One region of the Margalitia sp. FSL K6-0131 genome, then DNA from elsewhere that is predicted to be linked to it. Evidence: riboswitches for the same ligand, from Rfam matches in the RefSeq annotation. Region 1 holds a riboswitch; the other holds the start of a gene.
The links. Region 1 has a riboswitch for lysine ahead of NSQ59_RS02095 (amino acid permease). Riboswitches for the same ligand answer to the same signal wherever they lie in the genome.

Region 2: linked by a shared signal. The riboswitch ahead of NSQ59_RS09195 (aspartate kinase) and the one ahead of NSQ59_RS02095 (amino acid permease) in region 1 are both predicted to bind lysine.

Annotation. Positions count from the first base shown of each region.
Region 1 is NZ_JBBOZS010000001.1:403,380-411,494, forward strand. Features, by position in the region: gene NSQ59_RS02080 (LytR/AlgR family response regulator transcription factor) at 1-707, shown strand, start outside; gene cstA (carbon starvation protein CstA) at 1,053-2,855, shown strand; gene NSQ59_RS02090 (DUF3231 family protein) at 3,137-4,129, opposite strand; gene NSQ59_RS02095 (amino acid permease) at 4,367-5,836, opposite strand; lysine riboswitch at 6,055-6,246, opposite strand; gene NSQ59_RS02100 (APC family permease) at 6,608-8,115, opposite strand, start outside.
Region 2 is NZ_JBBOZS010000001.1:1,900,258-1,908,372, forward strand. Features, by position in the region: gene NSQ59_RS09180 (heavy metal translocating P-type ATPase) at 1-1,545, shown strand, start outside; gene trxA (thioredoxin) at 1,666-1,980, shown strand; gene uvrC (excinuclease ABC subunit UvrC) at 2,147-3,919, shown strand; lysine riboswitch at 3,985-4,165, shown strand; gene NSQ59_RS09195 (aspartate kinase) at 4,295-5,524, shown strand; gene NSQ59_RS09200 (YslB family protein) at 5,582-6,046, opposite strand; gene NSQ59_RS09205 (succinate dehydrogenase cytochrome b558 subunit) at 6,544-7,173, shown strand; gene sdhA (succinate dehydrogenase flavoprotein subunit) at 7,336-8,115, shown strand, end outside.

The sequences.
Region 1 (8,115 bases):
AACCATTAGCAAGAGATGAATTAAAATATCTTTTAAAAAGAACAAAACAAGTCGAGATTGTTGGGGAAGCAGATTGTATAGAGGATGCGTTAGAGATCGACGATACGTCTATTGATGTTTTATTTGTAGATATCATGCTTGCAAATGAAACGGGACTGGATCTAGTAGAAAAACTGAAGAAAAAGGGAAAGCATCCTGCCATTGTATTTGCAACCGCCTATGATGAATATGCCTTAAAGGCATTTCAATTAAATGCGATTGATTATATTTTAAAACCGTTTGAAGAGCAAAGAGTGCTGCAAACAGTGGAGAAAATTACAAGCTTTCTCCCTTTAAAAAATGGTGAGAAAGATACTGTAGCTGGTGAAAAAAAGACTCCATCTGATAAACTGGCGATTACCGTTGATGAGAGAATCATCATTATCCATATTCAAGATATTTTATATATCGGTACAATGGAGGGAAAAACCATTATTGTTACGGAAAAGCAAAAATACCAAACCAGTGATTCTTTGGTGACATTCGAGAAAAAGCTGCAAGGCACATCGATTGTCCGGGTTCATCGAGGATATCTTGTTAATTTAGATGCAATAGTGGAGATTCAACCTTGGTTCAATTCTACGTATAATTTAGTCATGAACGATGGGGAATCGGTTCCTGTCAGCAGAACATATACAAAAGAACTGAAACAATTAATCGGATTTTAAAAAGTTCGGGAAGGGACATGCTTCTCGAATTTTTTCATTAACGGAATAAGTAGCATCATGGGAGCTTCGGATTTTACTTGTACATACACAAGTAAGTTAACGGATTTCTGAATCTTCTCCCAGCGGAAAAGGGTTTTGACTTGTCTTTGTATGATTTCGCTTCATTTCGTTTGCGCTTTTCTAACAAAAACAGACAAAGTTTTTCAAAAATTTTGTGCACTTCATATCCGCAAATTTGTATTTCACCCCGATATTTCTGCATTTTACGGTGAAAAGCCAATGTCAGCGTTTTCATTACGTAAAATGTAGATAAGTTATATAAAAGAGTCAAAGGGGTGTCATAAAATGAATGCGATTACAATTGTAATAGGATCGATTTGTATATTGATGATTGCTTATCGTTTATATGGAACGTTTATGGCTGCCAAGGTGTTAAAGTTAAATGATGCAACACCGACACCAGCACATGAATTTAATGACGGAAAAGATTACGTTCCTACGAATAAATGGGTGACTTTTGGTCATCATTTTGCGGCGATTGCTGCTGCTGGTCCATTAGTTGGGCCGATATTGGCAGCCCAATTCGGCTACCTGCCTAGTTTACTTTGGTTATTGATCGGTGCGGTTATTGGGGGAGCGGTACATGATGCGGTCGTATTATTTGCCTCTATGCGCCGAAAAGGGAAATCATTATCAGAAGTGGCAAAGGAAGAAATGGGACCTGTTGCCGGATTTTGTACAGGCTTAGCGATGCTTTTTATCATTACGATTACGATGGCCGGTCTATCGATGGTTGTGTTAAATGCATTGCAAAATAATCCATGGGGTACTTTCTCGGTTGGTATGACGATTCCGATTGCAGTCGGAGTGGGAATCTTTTATAAGAAGACAGGAAATTTAAAACTGACAACAACAGTAGGGTTTATTTTAATCATGGTTGGCGTGTTTGTTGGTCCATATATAGAAGGAACAGCATTAGGCGACTTTTTAACATTAGATACAAAAACATTGGCTATTATTTTACCTATTTATGCGTTCTTTGCTGCCGCTTTACCAGTATGGTTATTGCTTGCTCCGCGCGATTATTTGAGCAGCTTCATGAAGATTGGTGTATTTGCTGCTTTAATCATTGGGGTGTTTATTATTAACCCATCGATTAAAATGCCGGCTCTTACAGACTTTATCCATGGCGGTGGCCCGGTAATGGCTGGTCCGGTATGGCCGTTTATCTCCATTACGATTGCTTGTGGCGCTATCTCTGGATTCCATGCCTTTGTCGGCTCGGGTACAACACCAAAAATGCTTGATCGATGGACAGATATTAAAGTTGTTGGTTTTGGTGCAATGTTAGTAGAATGTGTAGTGGGGATTATGGCATTAGTAGCAGCAACTGCATTACAGCCTGCTGACTACTTTGCTATTAACTCTACACCGGAAGTGTTTAAAACATTAGGAATGCATGTTTCACAGCTGCCGCATCTTGCCAGTGAAATTGGTTTAGGATTAGAAGGACGTACAGGAGGGGCTGTAACACTTGCGGTTGGGATGACTTATATTTTTACAAAGATTCATTGGTTCTCCCATTTAGCGCCCTACTTCTTCCAATTTGTTATTATGTTTGAAGCGGTATTTATTTTAACAGCAATCGATTCAGGTACTCGTGTAGCACGTTATTTAATTCAAGATTTCTTTGGTGAAATTTATAAGCCTTTGAAGAAAACGGATTGGTTGCCAGGATCTATTTTTGCTAGTGCAGTTGCGTGTCTTTTATGGGGTTATCTTCTCTTCTCAGGAGATATCGGATCTGTTTGGGCACTATTCGGAGTTTCTAATCAATTAATGGCTTCCATCGGATTAATCGTTGGAGCAACCGTTATCTTGAAAATTGCAGATAAGAAGCGATATATGCTGACTTGTTTAATCCCTCTTGCTTATTTATATGTAACAGTGAACTACGCGGGATACTGGATGGTTAAGAACGTATACTTAAATCATGCAGCTGCCGGTTATAGCCTTCTAAATGGTGTATTGTCTATCATCATGCTCGTTCTTGGCTTAGTGATCATGATTACAGCAATTAAGAAATGGATTGAATTGTTAAGCACTCCACACGTAAAGATGGAAAAGATGTCTACGGGAAATATTTAATCAGATGGAAAAAGAGCAGGGAGTTTTCTCTGCTCTTTTTATTTAAGGATAAAAAAGCACAAAATATTTAAACATTCAAATTATTGAACGAATTCAACCTTGTCTAGCTCCAGCGCCTATCGGCTAGCGGATTTCTCCGTCTCCTCCCTACGATAAGTCAACATCAGTTGAAAATGGAAGTGCTATTTTCACTTGTTCGTGAACTACCTCACTGTGTTTCCTTTATCTCAGTCGAAGACTACGAAATCCGTACGCCGATGAGCAATGCGCTTGCGCTTTTCTTATGACTTTTGAAGTTTATTTCTATCAGGAGCTCCCGGCGGTTTTTCCAACCATTTACGGTCGACTAGAATGTCAAACCCCTGTTTAGAATATAAAAGGATCTCCGCGATAAATTTACTATAATGGGCAGACAAATCTGTTCTAAATGATAAGGAAAGTGCATGGCCGATAAGGGTGATGTCAATGGCATTTAGTGCGGAAAATAGCGTCATGACAAGCTTATCTGAAAATGGTGATTCGGTAGATTCCGTGACCTCCATATTTATCGGCACAAGCCCTAAAAGATCTTCTTTCATTAAAACTTCGTTAAAAAGATTAATTTGTTTCTCTGAAATTTCCTTCCCTTTTTTCAAGTACTCTTTAATTTCCGGATCCTTAATTACTTGGAGTAAGCCAGTACAAAGCAAAATGGCGAAATAATTTCGTTCAATATTTGAAAAAATTTCTGTAATCTCTACCACATTTAAAGGACGTTTTTTTCCAATAAACCCATTTATATACGATTCCTTTTGGATATATTGAACCTCTTTAGGATAAGGAATCATTGGCGGCCGATCATATAACCCCTTTGATAACAATAAAGAAGTGGAGGCCTTTAAAAGATCCGTGTTTTCTTTTACAATAGACGTGAAAAAATCCTGTATATCTATACGGCATATATCAGTGGTGATAAAAGAATACAAGACCATGTCCATTTTACTAAGCGAATACACAAAGGTTAAGGCAAAAGGGTCATAAAATAAAGGTGGCGCCTCTAAGTTAATGTCTTGATCGGTATATCCATCCGGAATTGGAATTTCTTCTTGTGTAAACAGTTCTCTCAAATAATGCAATCTTTTATTCGAGGATGCTAAAGCTTGATCGAGAATAGCTTTTATCTCGGAATCCTTAATATGATGGAGAAAATACGTAATTAGGCACCACTCCATACTGCTGTTCATATAAGTGGACCAAAGTCCGCCAATTTCAGCGCTTGTAAGTCTTTGTGCCAATTTATGCCCCTCCCTCTAAGTAAACGTAGTATTAGAATTTGATAAATAGGGGAATTCTATTCGTAATGAGAGGGTTCGTTATTATTTGTAATGAAATTTTTTTGTTCAGAACAAAAGCGAAAGCGTCATGTTCATCGTTAGAAGATAGGCGCTGAAGCAGACGTAGACCATTCTTTTAAGGTGGTAATAAATATTTAAGCAATGAAAAAGACCGTCTATTTGACGGCCTTAAGATGGTTAATTTTTATACGTAAAATCACATTCCTGAAGCGGAACTACTTTCGTTTTCTTTGTAAACTTATAGCCGAGCCACACAATAATAAATAATGGCAATCCGATATAGGACACTAAAATTCCGTTCCAATCAATTTTATCGGCTAAAAAGGCAGGATAGTTTTGTCCAAGGATCACGATAGCACATAGAATAAAAGCGAAAATCGGACCGAATGGAAATAGCTTAGATCGATATGGAAGCTCTTTTAAATCCCGCCCTTGTGCTACATATGCTTTACGGAAGCGGTAATGGCTAATGGCAATTCCAAGCCATGCGATAAAGCCCGACATCCCGGAAGCATTTAATAACCAAGTGTATACAACCCCATCTCCGAAAAGGGAAGCAAGGAAAGCTAATGTTCCAATTAAAGATGTAACAATTAAAGCATTGACCGGTACACCATTTTTGTTTAACTTCGCCAAAAACTTCGGAGCTTTTCCTTGTCGTGCTAGGTCCCAAAGCATTCGTGTAGAAGCGTACATTCCTGAGTTACCGGCAGATAATACGGCAGTTAAAATAATAGCATTCATAACAGACGCGGCAAAAGCAATCCCGGCTTTATTAAATATAATCGTAAATGGACTCATTGTAACATCAGAATCTGCTAAGCTTTTATCTGTGTATGGAATTAATAATCCAATGACAAGAATTGCTAAAACGTAAAACAGAAGGATTCGCCAAAATACTTGTTTTACTGCTTTTGGAATACTTTTCTCAGGATTATCACTTTCTCCAGCTGCAATTCCCAGAAGCTCTGTCCCTTGAAAGGAGAAACCGGCAGCCATAAAGATTCCAAGCATCGCCATAAATCCTCCATGGAAAGGAGCATCTCCTATTGTAAAGTTTTTAAAGCCAACCGGGCTATTTCCCATAATCCCGAAGATCATTAAAAATCCGGTAATAATAAACACAATAACGGTAATAACTTTTATAATGGCAAACCAAAATTCCGCTTCTCCAAAGCCTTTAACAGAAAGATAGTTCAGTAAAAACATGATAATTAAACAAATTGCACTCCAAATGATAGATGGAGTATGCGGAAACCAGAATTTCATAATAATGGTTGCTGCTGATAATTCCGCGGCAATCGTAATCGCCCAGTTATACCAATAATTCCAACCAAGTGCAAATCCGAGAGAAGGATCGACGAATTTGGTGGCATAAGTACTAAAAGTACCGGCGACTGGCATATAGGCTGCCATTTCCGCCAGACTGGTCATTAAGAAATAAACCATAATTCCAATTAATAAATAGGCAACGATAACTCCTCCTGGACCCGCGGTATGGATAGCTCCTCCACTTGCAAGGAAAAGTCCCGTTCCGATTGTCCCACCGAGAGAAATCATCGATAAATGACGTGATTTAAGGCTCCGCTTTAAAGTTTGAGGCTCACTTTTAGCTTGTTTTGCATTTGATAATGAATGTGTTTCCAAAGTTGTCACTCCTTTTCATTTACTGCTGGTGTCCAGATACCACATCTCTGGGTGTCAGTCACCATGCATTTCATGTCTCCAGCTTCGGTGCCTATCGATTAGCGGGTTCGTAAACCGTACGTCGATGGGCAAGGCGCTTTTCTTCGAAGGAGTGGGGAATCAAAAAAGCCATCGAAAGTAAAATCGACGGCTTATCACAATACCCCGCATCATACCTTCCGAAAGATAGCACAACACGTTTGTCTGGTAAGAACAAACGTGACAGTTCTGTTCCTATTTGGAGACAGCCCCAGCCAAATAATTCAAAGAAAATGATTTGACTTCGGCGACTATTCCTTTCAAACGGAGTCTTCGGTGTTCTTTGCACCTCGTCCGTCCTACTATTAAAAGTCGCGACCTCTACCTCACCGGTCTGATGAGGATTTTAATATTTAATTAGTACAGTGATTAATTATAAGGGATATTCGACAAAAATCAATAGATTTTGTGAATAAAATAGGAAAAAGGGATGGTGGTAATTTCCGGTAGCCCTAATAATACTGAAAATAATATTAAACGGACATGGAATCCGTTATATTAACAAAATGACCCTAATTTAAGCTCTTAGCGGACACTGAGTCCGTTATTTGCGAAAAAACATTAGGAATTCATTGCTTTTTTACAAAATAACGGAACCTGTGTCCGCGAAACTTAGGAAAGAACCTATTTTGTCACACATAACGGAACTGGTGTCCGTCAAATTAACCAATTCAGTTTTCTACTTGAACAGAACTACTTTTTAAAATGGTAAGGTAGTGTCGCCACAACGATATCCTTACTCCATAGAAGCCTTGTTCGGATCAGCAAAGCAGATTGGTTATGCAGGATGTTATGCCACCTTTTTTTCGGAATAAACTGCGGTACTAAAACAGTGACCACATACCCACTTTCAGCTACTTTTGACTGAATGGTTTCGAGAAATTTACATAATGGATATATAATGCTTCGGTATGATGAATGAAGTGTCACTAATCGCACTCCATTGTTCAACTCTGCCCATTTTTGTTCCATTCTTTTTTCATCTTCCCGATCAAATGCCACGTAAACTGCAATCACTTCGTCCGTAAGCGATTTTGCGTAATTAATTGATCGTTCTACAACAGTTGTAATACCGGCAACTGGAACAATAAACACATTCCCGTTAATTTTTTCGAGAACTGGATGAGAGCAACGCAATTGTTCACTAACCGCTTTGTAATGTTTATTAATAGTATGGAAAAGGTATACGACTGCTGGTAAAAAGATGACAACAAACCATACTTGATGGAACTTTGTAACAAAAATAATCGCAAAAACAAGGAACGAAATAAGGGCACCAACTAAATTAATAATTAATTTTAACATCCAGCCATTTGGCTTTTGTTTAATCCATTTAATAATCATCCCGGTTTGAGATAAGGTAAACGGAATGAATACCCCGACTGCATAAAGCGGAATCAAATGCTCTGTTCTTGCTTTAAATCCAATGATTAATAATATAGAAGCAATACTTAAAAAGATGATTCCATTTGAATAGCCTAAGCGGTCTCCCCGCATCGTAAACATCCTTGGCATATATTTATCTCTAGCGAGGTTATATGCGAGCTGTGGAAAAGCGGAAAAACCCGTATTTGCAGCAAGGACAAGGATAATGGCTGTTACTGCTTGTATAAAGTAATAAACATAATTTCTTCCAAATGTATGAGAAGCAATTTGGGAAACAACTGTTTCTGTCGCCTTTGGACCAATTCCGTACCAGTAGGATAAAAACGTAATACCACTAAATAGTACTGCCAGTATTCCGCCCATCATTGCTAATGTCGTTGCTGCATTTTTAGGAGCTGGGTCCTTAAAGTTAGGGATAGCATTCGATATAGCTTCTACTCCAGTTAATGCGGAACATCCTGATGAAAAAGCACGAAGCAGCAAGAATAAGGAAATTCCAGCAACCGGTGTCCCTAAATGCGGATGCAGATTAGGCGATATTTGCCCTGTTGCCACTCTATATACACCCACAATAATTAAAAGGATAATGGCAAATACAAATATATAGACAGGGTAGGCTAACACAGATGCTGACTCTGTTAGTCCTCGTAAATTCAAAATGGTAATAAAAATAACAAGAAATATAGCAATTTCTACGCTGTAAGGATGTAAGACAGGAAAAGCAGATGTAATGGCATCTGTTCCTGAAGAAATACTAACGGCAACCGTTAATATATAATCGACAAGCAAGGATCCGCCTGCAATTAGTCCGGGAT
Region 2 (8,115 bases), 1.5 Mb from region 1:
GATGCCATTCATTCATTAAATAAGTTAAAAGCAAATTCAGCAACTATTATTTTAAACGGCAAAGAGATAAAAAAATCTATAGGGGATATTAATCCAGGTGATGTTGTAATAGTAAAGGCCGGTGAAAAAATCCCTATTGATGGACAAGTTATGAGTGGTTTAACAACCGTAAATGAATCCATGTTAACTGGAGAAAGTATTCCGATTGAGAAGAAAAAAGGAAAAATTGTTTATGCAGGAACCATTAATTTATCAAATGTAATCACATTGAAAGCTACAAAAAAACATTCCGAGACCCTGTTATCAAAAATCATTGACATTGTAGAAGAAGCACAGCTTTCCAAACCTCCTATACAAAATATTGCAGACCGGTTTACAGCTTTTTTTGTCCCTGTTGTCCTTATTCTGGGCATGGTGACATTTCTTCTTTGGTATTTTATTTTAGCTCCCGGAGTAATGAGTGAAGCAATGGAGAAAATGATTGCAGTTTTAATTATTTCCTGTCCCTGTGCGTTGGGTTTAGCAACGCCATTGTCTATTATGGTCGGAAGTGGACGGGCTGCCAAGCTTGGAATTCTTTTTAAAGAAGGAAAAATGATTGAACTCCTAGGTAAAAATAATATTGTCGTTCTGGATAAGACGGGTACGATTACGGAGGGAAAGCTGCAATTAACAGATATCCTGGTTAGAGATATGGAGCAAAATTTATTTCTGCAGCTTGTCGGCTCTGTCGAAAAGGGAGTAAATCATCCAATAGGTAATTCTATAGTAGATGCAATAGAAAAAAAGATCAACGATATTCCTACAGCTGCAAGCTCAGAAGTAATGATTGGATATGGTGTAAAAGGAATTGTAATGGATAGAAAAATAAAGGTTGCCAGTGTCCATTATTTTGAAAAGCATCAAAAGACGCAGCTTAATCCAGTATATAAGCACCTCAAAAAAATGGAGGGAGAAGGGAAAACAGTCATGCTGGTTTCCATAGATAATCGTATTCATGGGATTATAGCTGTTAGAGATGAAATCAAAAAAACAGCAAAGAAGGCAATTACCAGTTTAAAAGGGATGGGCTTAAAGATTGTTATGTTATCCGGTGACAATCCGATAACGACAAAGAGTATTGCAAATATTACCGGTATTAAGCATTATAAATCAGAGGTTTCTCCACAAGGTAAGGCAAATTGGATAAAAGATTATCAAAAGGCAGGAAATCGAATTATTATGGTCGGAGATGGAATTAATGATGCACCGGCATTGTCCGTTGCGAATGTTGGGGTGGGGTTAGGGACCGGCACCGATATTGCTATTGAAGCGGGCGATATTACAATCATGAACGGTGATTTAAATAGGGTAGCGGATGCTATTAGCATCAGTAAAAAAACCATGATCAATATTAAGCAAAATTTTGCATGGGCATTTATGTACAATTTAATTTGTATTCCACTAGCCATGATGGGGATATTACCTCCTTGGTTTGCAAGCGCAGCTATGGCATTTAGCTCTGTCTCTGTTGTATTAAACTCCTTACGCTTGAAAAATATTTAAGTTCTGCATGTGAATAAGGGTGTGAATCAAGGGAAATTTATTAATTGAAACTTTTCATTAGCATGATTATCATTAGGATGATATACTTTCATTAACGTTAAAATTAGGAGGCAAGTGATTATGGCAATTTCACATGTAACAGATGCAAACTTTGCTGCTGAAACCAGCGAAGGTTTAGTATTAGTAGATTTTTGGGCAACTTGGTGCGGACCTTGTAAAATGATTGCACCTGTATTGGAAGAAGTGGATGCAGAACTTGGTGATAAAGTAAAAATCGCCAAATTAGATGTTGATGAAAATCAAGAAACTGCAAGTAAATATGGTGTAATGAGCATTCCGACTCTCATTCTTATGAAGGACGGACAAGAAGTAGATAAAGTAATCGGTTATCAACCGAAAGAAGCATTAGTTGAGTTTATCAATAAACATGCTTGATGAAAGAAAAGCGAAAGTGCCTTGCCGTATCCGCTAGCTGATAGGCGCTGTAGCTAGACAATGACTAAATTTAAGAATTATGTTATATGTTAAAAAACATATACTTTCTTATTATTTAAAAGGAAATCCGAGTCTTGTGACTCGGATTTTTTGAAAGGTGAAAGAAATGAATGAAATGATTAAAAATAAACTTGCCCTCCTTCCTGATCAGCCAGGCTGCTATTTAATGAAAGATCGACAAGGAACCATTATTTATGTCGGAAAAGCTAAAATCCTAAAAAATCGGGTAAGATCTTACTTTACGGGATCGCACGATGGAAAAACGCAAAGACTAGTAAATGAAATTGAGGATTTTGAATATATTGTTACCTCTTCGAATATAGAAGCATTATTACTTGAAATAAATCTTATCAAAAAACATGATCCAAAATATAATGTCATGTTAAAAGATGATAAAAGTTATCCATACATTAAATTAACCAATGAACGACATCCCCGTTTAATTACTACCAGGAAAGTAAAAAAGGATAAGGGAAAATATTTTGGCCCATATCCAAATGTACAGGCAGCCAATGAAACGAAAAAATTATTGGACAGAATTTATCCATTACGAAAATGCACCACACTTCCGGACCGTGTTTGCTTATATTACCATTTGGGGCAGTGTCTGGCACCATGTGTAAATGAAGTGAAGGAAGAAACCTATCAAAAAATGGTCGATGATATTAGTAGATTTCTAAACGGCGGATATCGGGAAATAAAAGTGGAATTAACGAAAAAAATGGAGCAGGCCGCCGAAAATCTAGAATTTGAAAGAGCGAAAGAGTATCGTGATCAAATTACCCATATAGAAACAACCATGGAAAAACAAAAAATAACGATGACCGATTTTACAGATAGAGATGTATTTGGTTATTCAGTAGATAAAGGCTGGATGTGTGTTCAGGTCTTTTTTATCAGGCAAGGGAAACTAATTGAAAGGGATGTTTCGCTGTTTCCAACCTATGATGAGCCAGAAGAAGAATTTTTAACATTTATCGGACAGTTTTATCTACTTCCGAATCATTTTAAACCGAAGGAAATTTTAATTCCTAAAGAAGTGGATAAAGAGCTTGCAGAGCAATTGCTAGAGGTGAAAACGATACAGCCAAAAATTGGGCCGAAAAAAGATTTAGTAAAATTAGCAGAAAAAAATGCGGCTATTGCCTTAAAAGAGAAATTTGCCTTGATAGAAAAAGATGAAGATAGAACCATTAAGGCAGTCGAGTCATTAGGGAGAGAAATGGGTATTTATACACCTCATCGCATCGAGGCATTTGATAATTCCAATATACAAGGGACAGATCCTGTATCAGCAATGATTGTCTTTATTGATGGCAAACCGGAAAAGAAAGAGTATCGAAAGTATAAAATTAAAACCGTTAAAGGACCTGATGATTATGAGTCTATGCGTGAAGTAATTAGAAGAAGATATACCAGAGTTTTAAAGGAAGGCCTGCCTTTAGCTGATTTAATTATTATTGATGGAGGAAAAGGACAAATAGATGCAGCAAAGGATATTTTAGAAAATGAACTGGGTCTTGATATACCTGTTGCTGGCTTAGCAAAGGATGAAAAGCATCGAACCTCACAGCTGTTGTACGGAAACCCGCTGGAAATCGTGCCATTAGGAAGAAACAGCCAAGAATTTTACTTGCTGCAAAGAATTCAGGATGAAGTCCATAGATTTGCTCTTACCTTCCACCGTCAGCTAAGAGGGAAATCTGCTTTTCAATCATCACTGGATGATATCCCTGGAATCGGGGAAAAACGAAAAAAATTGCTGCTTCGCCATTTTGGGTCTATTAAGAAAATGAAGGAAGCTCCTTTGGAAGAATTTATTGAACTTGGAATTCCACATAATGTAGCGGAAATTTTGAAAGAAAGACTAGAAAGTTAGTATAGTCAAAAAATAATGGTTGTGATATAATTTTAAAAAATTAAATCATTTATCACCTTCATAATAAAAGTGATAGAGGAGCAAAACTTATTAGTAAGAGCTTGGAGAAGAATGAGTTTCAATGAAAAGCTATGAAAGGAAGTTTTGCCGAAGTGGAAATTGGCTCATTTCAGTTTCTGCTGGTTCTGCATTGAATAAATGCAGGATTGTCAAGATGTGTGAGCATCTTGGAGAGCTATCTCGCGGTTGTGATTGTCGTATTATTTTTTACGTATTCACTAGAGCAATGAGATATCTTTCTCATTGCTCTTTTTTAGTTCTGCGAAGAAAGCAATTAGAATGGCACAGATAATAATTGGAAAGCGGGCGAAAAGATTGGGGCTAGTTGTACAAAAATTTGGCGGAACATCTGTCGGAACGATTGAAAGAATTAAAAATACGGCAAAAAGAGTTATAGCAGAAAAAAAGAAAGGAAATGATGTGGTTGTCGTTGTATCAGCAATGGGAAAAACAACGGATCAGCTTGTTTCACTTGCTAAGGAACTCTCTCCTTACCCAAGCAAGCGTGAAATGGATATGCTTTTATCAACTGGAGAGCAAGTAACCATTTCATTATTATCTATAGCGTTAGCGGAAGCGGGGTTTGAAGCTGTTTCATTGACCGGATGGCAGGCTGGAATACTAACGGAAAATGTACATAGTAACGCAAGGATATTAAACATTGATCAAACAAATATTAGGCACCACCTGATTGCAAATCGCATCATTGTTGTAGCAGGTTTTCAAGGGGTTAGTGAAAATAACGAAATTACCACACTTGGCAGGGGTGGATCTGATACAACTGCGGTAGCATTAGCAGCTGCACTTCATGCTGATAAATGTATGATTTACACCGATGTGACGGGTGTTTTTACTTCTGACCCTCGTTATATTCCTACTGCAAGAAAGCTTGGTGCTATTTCGTACGATGAAATGTTGGAACTCTCCAATTTGGGAGCAGGTGTGCTACATTCCAGGGCAGTAGAGTTTGCTAAAAATTACAATGTGCCATTGGAAGTGTGTTCAAGCATGGTTAATGAAGATGGAACGTTTATTGAGGAGGAAGTTCAGGTGGAAAAAAGCTTAATTGTACGCGGAGTTGCTTTTGAAGATGAAATCACAAGAATAACAGTTTTCGGTTTGAAAGATAAATTAACAAATCTATCTGGTATTTTTACGACACTCGCAAACAACAATATTAATGTAGATATTATTATTCAAAACCAAACAGATGGAGAAAATCCATATCTGTCTTTCACAATCAAGCACGAAGATTTACGGGATACTATTCAATTATTAGAGTCGAAACAAGACGAACTATGCTTTGATCATTTTGAATATGAATCCGGACTTGCAAAGGTTTCGATTGTGGGCTCGGGGATGATTTCAAATCCAGGTGTTGCAGCAAAAATGTTTGATTGTTTAACAAAGAATGAAATTCAAATAAGAATGGTGAGTACATCTGAAATTAAAGTTTCTACTGTTTTGGAAGAATCTTATATGGTAAGAGCAGCTCAACTTCTTCATACAGCATTTGGATTAGATGTGGTGGAGCAACAAGTATAATAAAAAAATTGCCCAGAAAAAAAAGCCTATATCAGGCTTTTTTTTTTGAATTCGAAATTACCCATTCATAATAGTATCCTTTATATCCCAACGAAGAATTATACGAATGACCTGCGTTTTTTTCATGACCTCTTCATAAGCTTCTGTTCTTACTTTTTTTTGTGCTTGAATTTGTTCCGCTAAAAACCCGGCTTCAAGTTTATAACATCCGTCTGTTTTTAATTTCAATTGTCTTGTAATAAGCGGGCTTGTGATTTCTAATTCCATGCCATGCTTATCTTGTTTCAGGATTTGTAAATAACCCCAACCTGCTTCTTCGAAAAAAGAAATAACTTCATCCATTGATACTAAAGGAAACTTTCTTGCAAGATGCTTTCCTGCCCAATATAAGATTTCAGGTGTTTCCTTTCCAAGTAATTCAGGTATTAACACTTCTCTGATTAGTTCATAGCCAAAGGCAGGGATTGTAAGCTGTTCGGTATTCTCCATGCTATCTTCTTCAATTTGTAATGACGCTCTCAAGTTATTCCCCTCTTTCTATAAGGCTCTTTTCTTAAACTTTGTTGCTTTTGTATACGAAAGGTCTTGGTTACAACCGTAATTAAGTTAAAAAATGGAAAAATCTATAAGAAAAGACGCCCCGACACCAAGCCATGTTACGATTTATAAATAATGACGAAAGCAACAATTAATGCAAAAACGTTTTACCATAAGGATATTATATACAAAAATAGAGGTCAGTTTGATAAAAAAATTTTACAAAATCGTAACCAAATATTGCATTTTGTTATTCAGATTTAATGAAACATTCATAAAATTATATGTGCAAAAAGGTCAAACATTATGGACATCTTTCGACTATTTTCTGTATACGTTTCCTTGACGCTTAATCTAAGGGGGAGTAAAATGGGTATGTCACATAAAAGCATAAAATTTGATGCATAGTAAGGAAAAATAAAAATGCTATATTTTAATTAGCATGTTTTGCTATGCACGCTCTAATCTAAGGGGGGTAAATTGTGGCCGGAAATCGTGAATTTTTAAACCGCAGATTACATTCATTGCTTGGTGTCATTCCAATTGGTGCCTTCTTGGTTGTCCACTTAGTAGTGAACCATTTTGCAACACATGGTCAAGCATCATTTAACCATGCAGTTTCATTTATGGAAAGTCTGCCATTCCTAATTTTCCTTGAAATTTTTCTAATTTATTTACCACTGCTGTTTCACGCAATTTATGGTTTTTATATTGCATTTACAGCAAAAAATAATGTGAGCAGACTAGGATTTTTCCGAAACTGGATGTTTCTTTTGCAACGAATTTCAGGTATCATCGTGTTTATTTTTCTTGTATGGCACGTGTATGAAACTCGAATTAAAGTTGCATTAGGTCAAGAAACACTTGATTTCCAATTAATGGAAAACATCTTGTCAAATCCAGCTATGTTTATTTGGTACATAATCGGAGTAGTTGCAACAATTTTCCATTTCTCAAATGGATTATGGTCATTCTGTGTAAGCTGGGGAATTACTCAATCACCACGTTCACAACAAATTTCGTCATATGTAATGTTAGTAGTGTTTGTGGTATTGACTATCATCGGTTTACGTGCATTATTCGCTTTTGCATATCCAGGATGGTTTGCTTAAGGAAAAAAGGAACGGAGCCACAAATTTGTTAGGATGTTTTCGTGTCTAACAAATAATTTTTAAGTTTTCATGAATGCGGATCTCCCTGTGATCTTCTGATGTACAGAATTCCAGCGGGGATCTCAATATTGGTTTTGTAGTTTTAAAAAGGAGTGAGTCACGATGAGTAAGGGAAAAATCATCGTAGTCGGCGGCGGGTTAGCCGGCTTGATGTCAACTATTAAAATAGCGGAAGCAGGAAAAAAAGTAGATTTGTTTTCTGTCGTACCAGTGAAACGTTCTCACTCTGTGTGTGCACAAGGTGGAATAAATGGTGCGGTTAATACTAAAGGTGAAGGAGATTCGCCTTGGATCCATTTTGATGACACCGTGTACGGAGGAGACTTTTTAGCAAATCAACCTCCTGTTAAAGCAATGTGTGATGCAGCACCAGGAATCATCCATTTATTTGACCGTATGGGAGTTATGTTTAACCGTACACCAGAAGGTTTATTGGATTTCAGACGTTTTGGGGGTACTCAGCATCACCGTACTGCATTTGCGGGTGCTACAACTGGTCAACAGCTATTATATGCACTTGACGAACAAGTACGTCGCCATGAGGTTGCGGGACTTGTAAATAAGTTTGAAGGCTGGGAATTCCTTGGAATTATCAGAGATGATGCAGGAGTTTGCCGCGGTATTGTAGCGCAAAACTTAACTTCGATGGAAATTCGAGCATTTGAAGCAGATGCTGTAATTATGGCTTCTGGTGGACCTGGTATTATTTTCGGAAAATCTACAAACTCTATTATTAATACTGGTTCTGCTGCATCGATTGTTTATCAACAAGGTGCAACTTATGCAAATGGTGAATTTATTCAAATTCATCCAACTGCAATTCCTGGTGATGATAAACTTCGCCTTATGAGTGAATCAGCACGCGGTGAAGGCGGACGTATT